Candidatus Ruthia magnifica str. Cm (Calyptogena magnifica): one gene and its partner. The protein of the gene in region 1 interacts with the protein of each later gene in a pairwise test. Links are inferred from orthologs where the notes say so. Each region holds a gene or a part of one and is shown in the gene's direction. Other genes may lie near its edges.

What was found. The genes of interacting proteins can lie anywhere in the genome.
Region 2: the proteins of priA (region 1) and ssb interact in binary tests that used the Escherichia coli proteins (3 or more experiments, as listed by UniProt). The link is inferred for Candidatus Ruthia magnifica str. Cm (Calyptogena magnifica) from one-to-one orthologs.

What each region holds. Positions count from the first base shown.
Region 1 is NC_008610.1:136,749-145,345, reverse strand. What follows is about bases 2,749-5,692. They hold priA (replication restart helicase PriA), read left to right. Parts: upstream 2,749-3,210; coding sequence 3,211-5,175; downstream 5,176-5,692. Other genes in these bases: ybeY (rRNA maturation RNase YbeY), read right to left, coding at 2,749-3,146. Also shown: RMAG_RS00665 (TIGR00153 family protein), read right to left, coding at 1-68; cbb3-type cytochrome oxidase assembly protein CcoS, read right to left, coding at 174-314; RMAG_RS00655 (acetyl-CoA carboxylase carboxyltransferase subunit alpha), read left to right, coding at 559-1,509; tRNA lysidine(34) synthetase TilS, read left to right, coding at 1,490-2,662; more of ybeY, read right to left, coding at 2,709-2,748; bioA (adenosylmethionine--8-amino-7-oxononanoate transaminase), read right to left, coding at 6,534-7,772; RMAG_RS00630 (phosphoglycolate phosphatase), read right to left, coding at 7,797-8,465; proC (pyrroline-5-carboxylate reductase), read left to right, coding at 8,538-8,597.
Region 2 is NC_008610.1:554,102-557,729, reverse strand. Bases 802-3,628 are described here. They hold ssb (single-stranded DNA-binding protein), read left to right. Parts: upstream 802-1,882; coding sequence 1,883-2,374; downstream 2,375-3,628. Other genes in these bases: RMAG_RS02540 (hypothetical protein), read right to left, coding at 3,164-3,532; RMAG_RS02550 (HIT family protein), read right to left, coding at 2,386-2,778; RMAG_RS02560 (MFS transporter), read left to right, coding at 802-1,868. In the rest of the region: RMAG_RS02565 (outer membrane protein assembly factor BamD), read left to right, coding at 1-668; more of RMAG_RS02560, read left to right, coding at 693-801. UniProt on the Escherichia coli protein: Plays an important role in DNA replication, recombination and repair. Binds to ssDNA and to an array of partner proteins to recruit them to their sites of action during DNA metabolism. Acts as a sliding platform that migrates on DNA via reptation.

The sequences.
Region 1 (8,597 bases):
GTCATATGTTTTTGTAATGGGCTAATGGGTGATTTACCAAATAGACCGTCAATTATATTTTTAGCCATCTTTTTCCTCTTTTCATTTGCCTTGTTTTTTCTAAAATCTTTAGATACAAATTTTCTATCAAAAAAATGAGTTATCAACCTTATTCTTTTAAATGCCAAGCTTGTCTACTCTTCGTCAAATAAAATGCGTTGTCCCTCTCCTTCTAAATCATCAAACTGACCGTTCTTAACGCTTATCATTAAAAGAATAACAAGAACAACGCCAACAAAAATCATACTGGGAATTAACCAACAAATTACATTCATCTTCCTTCCTTTTTTTACTAAAAAGCAACATTAATATGTTTTATTTTTTAACCATAAATAAGAATTTTCTCATAAAACAAAAAACATATTAATGTTGCTTTTTAGTAAAAAATGTCTATCAATTCATTACAAAACTAACTCAAATACATTCAAACAACAAATATAAAAGTGGTAAAAGATAAAAATGTCAGTGTTTCTGCTATAATTTTAAACATTGACATATAAACGAATTTTAAACTAGAGTATGAACTTAGATTATCTTGATTTTGAACAACCCATTGTCGAATTAGAGGAAAAAATACAAGCGCTTGATAATATTAAAGACAAAGCGGATATTGTTGATGAAATGGGGGCGCTTAAAATCAAGAGTAATGCTTTAACCAAAAAAATCTTTTCCTCTTTAAGCGACTGGCAAATATCTCAACTAGCGCGCCATCCAAAACGCCTTTATACACTTGATTATATTTCTCATGTATTTGATGAGTTTACTGAATTACACGGTGATCGTATCTATGGTGATGACCATGCTATTATTGGTGGCATTGCTAGATTAGATGCCCAGCCAGTGATGTTTATTGGCCAACAAAAAGGACGAACCACTCAAGAAAAACTTAAATACAATTTTGGCATGCCTAGGCCTGAAGGCTATCGTAAGGCCTTACGTTTAATGAAGCTGTCTGAAAAATTCTCAATGCCTATTATTACTTTTATTGATACTCCTGGTGCTTACCCAGGTATTGGCGCTGAAGAACGAGGTCAAAGTGAGGCCATTGCTAAAAATCTATTTGAAATGTCAACCCTTGCAACACCCATTATCTCGGTAGTTATTGGTGAAGGCGGCTCTGGTGGTGCATTAGCAATTGGCGTTGCAGATATAATCATGATGTTTAAATATAGTATTTACTCCGTGATTTCCCCAGAAGGCTGTGCATCCATTTTGTATAAAGATGCAACCAAGGCTAATCTTGCGGCGGAATCTCTAAAACTAACCTCAGCCCATCTTAAAGAAAATGGGCTAATTGACATCATTATTGATGAACCGTTAGGTGGCATTCACCGCGACCCTTCGCAAGCAAAAGTGCTACTAAAAGAGGCATTAATACAACAACTCAATGAAATTAAACAACTACCAATAGAGCAATTGTTACAAAACAGACAAGAAAAACTCTTAAATTTTGGAAAATTTAAAGACTAAAGATTTATTTCTTAAGGATAAACAAATTGTCCTTGGTCTTAGTGGTGGCATTGATTCTGTTGTACTGTTGTATTATTTAAACACGCACTATCCCAATAAAACAAGAGTCATTCATTACAACCATCATTTATCTCAATATTGTAACGAATGGAATAAGTTTTGCGAAAAGCTATGTTTAAGCCTTAATATCACCTATTTAAGTATTGATTTATATTTTAATAATACATCTAATATCGAAGAAAATACACGTAAAAAGCGCTATCATTCTTTATCTAACTCATTAAAAAAAAATGAAGTGCTTTGCACAGCACACCATCAGAACGACCAAGCAGAAACCCTACTTTTACAATTGTTTCGTGGTAGTGGCATCAAAGGATTAGCCGCCATGCCTAAAGAAAAACCTTTAGGCATGGGTATTCACTATCGTCCTTTTTTAACAATTAGTAAGTTTCAAATTATTGATTATGCTAAAAATAACAAACTAAACTGGATAGAAGATGATAGCAACAAAAATACTAATTTTATGCGTAATTTCTTGCGTTTAGAAATTCTACCTAAATTATCTGGTGCATATAAAAATTTAACAAGAACACTTGCTAGAAGCGCAAAACACCAATCAGAAGCCTTAAAACTAATACGCGAATTAGCCGATATTGATATGAATACATATCACATTATCAACAATGCCAATCGCATCGATACAAATAGACTTATCAAACTTGAAACCCACAGAATTAAAAATGTTCTTCGTCATCATTTAAATTTGCTTAACTTTTTAACACCTAGCGATAAAATAATGCATCAAATTATTGAACTGCTATACACAAAAGAAAATACCAACCCTTTAGTATGTTGGGATAAGTATGAGATTAGACGTTACCAAAATGAATTATATTTCATCAATAAGACCTTACCAAGAAAAAACGCGTTTTGTCCATTTTATAAAGAGCTTAAGAATTTTAAAAATTTTTCAATTCGTTATCGACAAGAAGGCCAACGTATTAAATTACTAGGAAAAACGCACACTCAATCACTAAAAAAAGTCTTACAAGAAGCCAATATCCCGCCATGGGAACGGAATCGATTAAAAATGTATTACATTGATAATAAATTATGCGCTATTGAACGTATCGGAAAAATATCTAACATTTAGGGTAAATCTTACTTGTTCCAAATGGATGGTGGTATTTATTGCTAGCTTAATAAGGATTATTAATCCCAATTTTTGCTAATATTTTTATCTCTAGGTTTTCCATTTGCTGCGCATCTTTAGTGTCAATATGATCATAGCCCAACAAATGCAACATACCATGAATTGCCATATGGGTTAAGTGGTTATTAAAAGATTTATGTTGTTCAATAGACTCTTTTAAAACGACCTGCGTACAAATCACCACATCCCCTAAAACCGCCTCATCAATTTCAATCGGCAAATCACTTTGGAATGATAATACATTAGTAAGTTTATCTTGATGACGATAAACTTTATTAAGATTTTTAATTTCTGTTTCATTGACTAATCGAATCAATAACTCGCTTTCACCCCTGTCTAACTCTTTAATCACTTCTTGTAAAGTGTTGCTTAAATCATACTCATTAATAGATGAATCATGAATAATATTTTGAATAACTACCATACTTAATCTTGGGCTTAATGATATTTTTTGATAAAATTATTGATTTTATCAAAAGTCTATTATCTTGTCATTAATTGTTGAAGTTGCCATACCCATACCACTAAATAAAACTTTTGACTATCTATGTGATGATGAGGTGCTTGTTGGTGTGCGCGTTAAAGTGCCTTTTGTACGTAAAAAAGTAATCGGTATAGTGCTAGCTATTAGAGATAAAAGTAATTTTTATAAACTGAAATCTGTTGAAGAAGTGTTAGACAAAACGCCAATTTTAGACAAACTAACCTTAAGCCTCTTATTTTGGTCGGCCAATTATTACCACCATCCAATTGGTGAAGTGATTTCAACTGCACTACCTAAAAACTTGCGTTTAGGTAAAAAAGCAAACATTAAAAAAATTACCGGTTTGCCAAATCAAACAAAGCAATCAAACTTCAAGCTCTCAGATGAGCAAAATATTGCCATCACACAAATCTTAAAATCAAACTACCAATATCACGCTTTTTTACTCCACGGTGTGACTGGTAGTGGCAAAACTGAGGTATATTTACACACCACCCAAGCAATGCTTAATCAAAAAAAACAAGTGCTGGTATTGGTACCAGAAATTGGGCTAACACCACAAATGATTACACGTTTTGAATCACGCCTAAAAACACGCGTAGTAACGATTCATTCACAACTCAACGAAACTAAAAAACTAGATGCCTATCTTATGGCTAAAAATGGTGAGGCTGGCGTGGTAATTGGTACACGAAGTGCTATTTTTTCACCGATGCCAAACCTAGGCTTAATCATTATTGACGAAGAACATGATAATTCATTTAAACAACAATCAAATTTTCGATATTGTGCCAAAAATTTAAGTTTTATACGTGCCAAACAAGCCAATATTCCAATAGTCTTAGGTACAGCAACACCTTCATTAGAATTGTTAAAAAATGTGATGGATCAAAAAATCACACGTATCACACTCACCAAACGCACAGGCAATGCCACTCTGCCAAAAATCAGTTTGATTGATATGCGCAGTAATACTGATGGTGCTTTGTCTAAAATGCTGATTGAAAAAACCAAACAATATTTATCAGCCGGCAAGCAAGTCATGTTATTTATTAACCGTCGAGGCTATGCACCTGTTTATTATTGCACACAGTGCAGCTGGAAAGCACAATGCGACCATTGCGATTCAACCATGGTTTATCACCGCCATATCAATCGTCTTAAATGCCATCATTGCGGTGGTGAAAAAATGCCAGAACACACCTGCCCAGACTGCTTTAGGCAAAGCCTTAAAGTGCTAGGCTATGGCACAGAAAGACTAGAAGAAACACTATCTTCATATTTTGCAGATACCCCTATTATCCGTATTGATCGCGATACCACACGACGCAAAAAAGCCTTTACACGACACTTAGAACAAATTAACGCTGGCAAATCTTGTATTATTATTGGCACGCAAATGTTAGCTAAAGGGCATGATTTTTCCAATCTTGCAATGGTTGGTATTTTGGATATTGATACTGGGTTTTTATCTCTTAATTTCCGAGCAACTGAATATTTAGCCCAACTACTCATCCAAGTATCAGGTCGTGCAGGCAGGCATAAAGAAAAAGGCGAAGTCGTTATTCAAACTCGCTATCCAGATCATCCAATCTTTAACTTTATTTTATCATCCCACTACACGCAATTTGCCAACCAACTCCTCAAACAGCGCTTAAGCGCAATGATGCCACCTTTTTCACACCAGGCATTATTATGTGCCAATGCAAAAAATAAACAAAATGCTGAAAATTTCTTACATGAAGCAGTCGTTTTATTAAAAAATATACAAATAAATTCAGTAGAAATTTTGGGGCCAGTGATCAACACCATTGAAAAAAAATCAGACTACTACTACTTTAATCTATACCTACAATCCAACAATCGAGTAACACTCCACCAAATGCTATCTACTTTCAATCAACATATCAACATACTAAAACTCAAAAACAAAGTACGTTGGTATTTAGATATTGATCCAATTGAATAATAGATAATTTATTATAATTCAACATCATCTATTCATTCTGAAATATCAATAATTTAATTTAAGATTTTTAGATCAATCTGGCACCTCTTTATCATTGTTATCCAATCGCCTACAAGTTAAGACACTTTGTAAACGCCAATCTTTAACACGTTTGAGAGGAATATCAATCATATCAGTATATTTTACAGACAAAATTTCAATTACTACCATGGTGATAAATATATCAACATGGCTTCTGATGACCGTTTATATATATTCTTGGTTTAATTTAAACACAGACTAAATAGTCATACCAGTATAGACACAACTATACACTCATACTACAAATTATACAAATGAACGCTATAGTCGTGTCAAGTCTTTTATTAAATTTAACGAAAAATTAAAATTAACTAGAAAATAGAGAGCTACATATAAGTTAGAATTGTAGGTTTTTAAAAAAATGATAAGTTGTACGAAGGCTCTAGAAAGGAGAACAATAAGAAAGACATGAAGCTAAAAAGAAGCTGTGTAATACACATTCTGAATATGCATATTAGTTAATGTCTAATGAAATAGACTCACTAAATTATATTAACCCGTACATCAAAAAACAGATAAAAATTTAGAGTAATAAACTAGAAAAATAAGTCAGAATAGTAAGCAATATTATTATTTTCAGTTGTTTGTACCTATAATATCTTTATTATTTCAATAAAAAATAGGAATATAAGGAAGAAAAAATTAATATAATCTGCACTTGGGTGTCTTTTTACTAACTTCAGAATTTTCCACTTTAAATTACTAGATGAGTTTGAGTATTAAATGATATTTTTTTGTATAAAATAGATTGTTCCTACAATATTATTTTGAATTTTAATTCAAATCTAAGAGGAATAAAAATGTTCAAAATAACAACACTATTTGTTTTCAAGAGATTGTGCAGCAGCTCTTCTAAAAACTATAAAAGAATCTAATAAAGCTAAGCAATTTAAGCAACCATCAAAAGGAAATTATGAATTACATATTTAGAGAGGTTCTTTTGTTGGCGCTTCTCTAAAAAAAGATATTTTGGCTAATGACAAATGTATTGGAGAGTTAGCTCCAAGTATATTTTTCTATGAAGAAATTGATGACAATAAATAACATGCCATATCTACAAAATCGGAGTTTTCGTCAAATGATTTGGTTATAACAACAAAAATAGAGCAGAATTACTTTACTTTATATGACAATATATAAAATTTGATTTTTTCTAGGTACTGGACTTGAACTTATCAAAGACATGAAAACTGCTTCTAAATTAGAACTGACCAAAAAGACAACTATAATAAATAATAAATCATTTTATTTAACAGTTTATTAACTAGATTTAGATGTTATAGTCCACTTACTATAGTTTTAATAGCATTAGTAATGACTAAAAGCTCACTATCAGTAATTATAAATGGTGGCATAGTATAGAGTAACTTTCCATACGGTCTTAACCAAACACCCAATGTAATTAAATGTTTTTGAATTATTTGTATATCAATTTCATGTATAAGTTCTATCGCTCCAATAGCGCCTAGAATTCGTACATATTTAACTTGTGTGTGTTTTTGAAGAGATAACAACTCTGCATTCAATATTTTCTCGATATTGGCAATGTTCTTTTGCCAAGGAGAATTAAGTAATAATTCAATACTAGCATTAGCAACAGCGCAAGCCAAGGGATTTGCCATAAAAGTCGGACCATGCATTAATGTGCCTACTACACTTGAAACACCATTAGTTGTTAGTGTGGCTGCTAGTGTCATATAGCCACCTGTTAATGCTTTACCCAGACATAAGATATCGGGCTTAACATTGACATGCTCAAGTGCAAATAATTGTCCAGTACGACCAAAACCAGTAGCAATCTCATCTAAGATGAATAAAACATGATACTGCTTGCAAAGCGCTTTAGCTTTAAGTAAATATTGGGGGTTGTATATTCGCATACCTCCTGCATTTTGTACAACAGGTTCTAAAATCATAGCTGCAATTGAATTGGCATCTTGTTCTAAAATAATTTCTAAATCTGCCAATGCCTCATCCATAGATACGATAGATGGGCTTTTAACAAAAAAATGTTGTGACAATACGCTTGAAAACAAATGATGCATGCCATTGTCTGGGTCGCACACGCTCATCGCACCAAATGTATCGCCATGATAGCCACCCAGAATCGTGATAAATTTTTTCTTATTGGCTTGACGTTTATTGTGCCAATATTGGAGTGCCATTTTGAGGGCAACTTCTACTGACACTGAGCCAGAATCAGTAAAAAATATTTTGGTTAAATTATCAGGTGTAATCTTCAATAACGTTTTAGTAAGCTCAATCACAGGCTGATGAGTCAACCCACCAAACATCACATGAGACATTTTCCCTAGCTGAGTTTCAATCGCTTTATTAAGAACTGGATGGTTGTAACCATGAATTGCTGACCACCATGAACTCATGCCATCAATAACACGCTTACCACCTTCTAAAGTTAAATAAACACCCTTAGCTGATTCAACTAAATAGGCAGGAACTTCGTTAGGAATTTTGGCATATGGGTGCCAAATATGTTGGTTATCAAATGTATTCATGTGGATACATTTTACTGACACTGGTTATAAATAATCTTTAAGTTCAGCCATTGAATCAATCACCAAATCTGGATTAGCATTTTGGATATCCTCGCCATGATTATACCCATACGACATACAAATAATTTCAAATCCAGCAGCACGCGAAGCGGCTACATCGCTGATTGAATCACCAAGCATTAAGCAATCTTGTGGATTGATATTAAAAAATTCAGCACTATGTAATAGTGGCAACGGGTCTGGCTTTTTCTTTGCCAAGGTATCGCCAGAAACCACCAATCTAAAATAATTAAAAATATCCAAATCTTTCAAAATTGGTAAAGTGAATTGCTTAGCCTTATTGGTCACACAGCCTAGTATATAACCTTGTTGTTTTAAATAATTCAAGCCCTCTTTTACGCCACTATATAAACATGAACGCGTAGAAGTATTAACACTATATAGTTCTAAAAAAATTGGATAGGCCTTGTTAAAATCTTGTTTATTAACGTTTGCTTCAAACTCGCCAGTCAGTGACCTTTCTACCAATTTTGGCACGCCATTACCAACCCAATGGCGAACCTTGGCCTCGCCCCATGGAGTTCTATTCATCACTTTCATCAATTCATCAATACAATAAGCTAAATCTGGAGCGCTATCAACCAAAGTTCCATCTACATCAATCATAATTAATTTTGGATTAAAAATTTTCATTGTTATCCTTGTATTTTTTAACAACACTATTTTGATAAAATGTATATTATATTATTTTTTCAAATATTCGTTATGCAAAATTCACTCATCGGCTTTATCGGCGCTGGTAACATGGCATATGCTATTATTTCT
Region 2 (3,628 bases), 410 kb from region 1 along the record:
GTTGGCTGCCAAAAAAATTCTTCGCTCAAGCTAAAGAAGAGGCCTCATCAGGCTCAACAGACAAAGCTATTGAGATTTTTGAACAACTGCAAGCAGCTTACCCTGGCTCAAAATATGCACTACAATCTAAATTAGAAATTGCTTATGCATTGTACAAGAGCAAAGATTACAATCAAGCAATTGATCGCTTAAATAGCTATATTAAGCTTTATCCAGAGCATTTTTCAACCCCATATGCTTATTATTTACGTGGCGCTGTTTCACAAGACAAGTCTCGCTCGTTTTTAGATGACTATCTTACTGATAGCGCCCAACGCGATGTTAATTCAGTGCGTGATGCCTTTAACTACTATCTAGCATTGATTTATAAATTCCCAAAAACTGAATATGCCGAAGAAGCCAAAATCCATTTAGTTATACTTAGAAACATTTTATCAAGACATGAGCTGTTTGTGGCTATTTATTACACCAAAAGAGGGGCTAATATTGCTGCCATCAACCGTACTAAGTTTATCATTGAAAAATATCCAAACACACCTTCAGTACCTGCAGCACTACATTTAATGGCCTATAATTATGACGCTATTAGCGCAAACATACTGGCAAAAGATGCGCGCCGCGTACTAAAGAATAGTTATCCTTTGTACACACCACACTACTCTTTATAGGACTAAGATTCTTAATTTACTTCAATGAACAAACAAGAAAGAGCTTTCGCGTTTAAGATTTCTTTAATCATGGCCACACGTATGCTAGGTTTATTTATGATTTTTCCTATATTTTCAGTTTATGCCAGTGAATATACCAGTACCACGCCTTACTTAATAGGTTTATCTATTGGCATTTATGGCTTAACTCAAGCATTATTACAAATTCCCTTTGGCTATTTATCAGACAAGTATGGTCGAAAACCTATGCTCATTATTGGTCTTATTATCTTTTTTATTGGTAGTGTTGTGGCTGCTAAATCAACAGACATCATAGGCATTGTTATTGGCAGGGCTCTGCAGGGTGCAGGTGCTATTTCAGCGGTATTGATGGCGTTTTTAGCAGATTTTGTTAGTGAAAATCAACACTCTAAAGCCAATGCTTTTGTGGGTGTTCAAATAGGCATAGCCTTTATGTTAGCCTTACTACTAGGCCCTATCATCAGTTCTAATCTGAGCATATCTGGTTTATTTTGGGTGATTGCTTTGCTTTCTGTTATTGCGTTGATCATTGTTAGCACTCTACCCAATGCCAAACCTAAAGAGCAATATTCCTTGTCAATTGCAAACATCAAAAAAGTAATCAATATTGATTTACTACGGCTAGATTTTAGCGTTTTTGCACTACATTTAATTCTAACTTGTGCTTTTATCGCTATACCGATCTTTTTAAGAGAAAACAATATTGTTGAGATTAAAGACAGTTGGCAAATGTATTTACCTATTATTATTTTGTCCTTTATTGGCATGTTGCCAATGATTATTCTGATTTCCAAATATCAAAAAATTAAACCTATATTTTTAAGCGCCATTGCACTACTGATTATCAGTCAAATTTTGTTTTATCAAATACAGCTTACTTATACTTTATTTTTCATCCTTTTAACTTTATTCTTTATTGCTTTTAATACATTAGAAGCCATTCTACCTTCACTCATAGCCTCAAGTGCAAGTTCTGATAAACGCGGCTTAGCAATGGGTTTATACGCTACATCACAGTTTTTAGGTGCATTCGTTGGCGGGATTGTTGGTGGATGGATTTACAACATATCTAATCTAAATAATGTATTCTTACTTACCACATTTATTGCAATTATTTGGTGGATAATTATTCTAATAACAAAGCAAAAAATACCCATAAAACAGGTAACAGAAAATTAATCGGAGCAAAAAAAATGGCAGGAATCAACAAAGTAATTTTAGTAGGCAATTTAGGCCAAGATGTAGAATTGAAATACACCTCTAATGGTAAAGCAGTAACCACTTTATCTGTTGCAACCAGTGAAAGTTGGACAGACAAAAACACAGGGCAAAAGGTTGATAAAACTGAATGGCACCGTGTTAGTTTATTTGGCAAATTAGCTGAGATTGCTAGCCAATACCTACATAAGGGCTCTAAAGTTTACGTTGAAGGTAATTTAAGAACACGTAAATGGCAAGACCAAACTGGTACTAACCGCTACACAACTGAAATAGTTGTTGGTTTTAATGGTACATTACAAATGTTAGATCGTCACGACAATGTTGATATAGGTGGTGGTGCACCTCAAACTCAACAATCAGCATCTTCTACACCTGTACCACAACAACAAACCGCAACAGCGCCAGTCCTAGATCCTATCGCACCTGTTGATAATTCTGAGTTTGATGATGACATTCCTTTTTAAAAAAGGATGTGTTATTTATCTGAATTACTCCAATAATCAGCTTTATTTGAAATCACCCAGCGCACACCACCTTTAGGATTTTTAACATCATTTTTATATCTAGGAATCATGTGCACATGTAAATGCATAATACTTTGCCCAGCTACTTCACCATTATTCATACCAATGTTAAAACCATCTGGAGAAAACTCCTCATCAAGAATCAATTTTGATTTTTGAATGGCTTTGGCAATTGCATTTTGCTCTTGTTCGGTAATATCAAAATAAGTAGCAACATGTCTTTTAGGGACAATCAACGTATGTCCAGGAGAAACAGGATAAGAGTCTAAAAACGTAATGGTTAAATCACATTGTCCAATAATTCTTTCTTCACTCAATTGACAAAATAAACAATTTATATCCATTTTTTATTATTCTAAGCTAATATTAATAAACATAATGTTTTGGGCAAATTAGACAATAAAAAACCGGTATAGCCAGTTTTACTATGAAATTGATGCTGAAAGGCTCGTCACTTTCTGTTTCAACGATTACTGTAATTTCTTGGTTGTAGACATAATTCCAAAGGTTTGTTATTCATTACTTCAACGGGATTGTTAAAACTATTGCCGTTCCAGGGTGTGTTGTTTCCAAAATTTATAGGAATATTACTATTCCAATTAATACCCCAATTTGCAGTAGCATTAAGTTTCAATGTTAGCAAGAAAACTGTCATTATTTTCTCACTCCTTAATTATTAATCAATCGTCATTAAAAACCTAATGCCTGATTTTAACCATAACTTTTATACTATCTTGCTATTGGTACTACTGGCATAGTCATTTCAGGTGCAACACCAGGTCCCCATGGGGTATTTACATAACCATTAGGTGCGAAACCATAACCATTACGACCATAACCATTACGACCATAACCATAATAGTTGTTGTTGTTCCAACCGTTATTATCAAATTCATCAAACATATTACCCATTTCTTCTGCATACCAACGAGGATCCCAAAAATCATATGGGTTGTAGCCAAATATGCCATTATCTTCTTGATAGCCATAAGCGTTATAATTGTTGTAACCATTACCCCATGGGGTATTGTTGCTACTCCAAAATGCATTCGCACTTAAAGTGGATGTCAATAGCACTATTGTAAAAATCTTTTTCATTGTCATATCTCCATTTAATTAATTCAATTTATATTATAACATAATAATATATTTATGCAAATTAAGCTTTAAATTTAAAAAGGTGAGGATCATCTA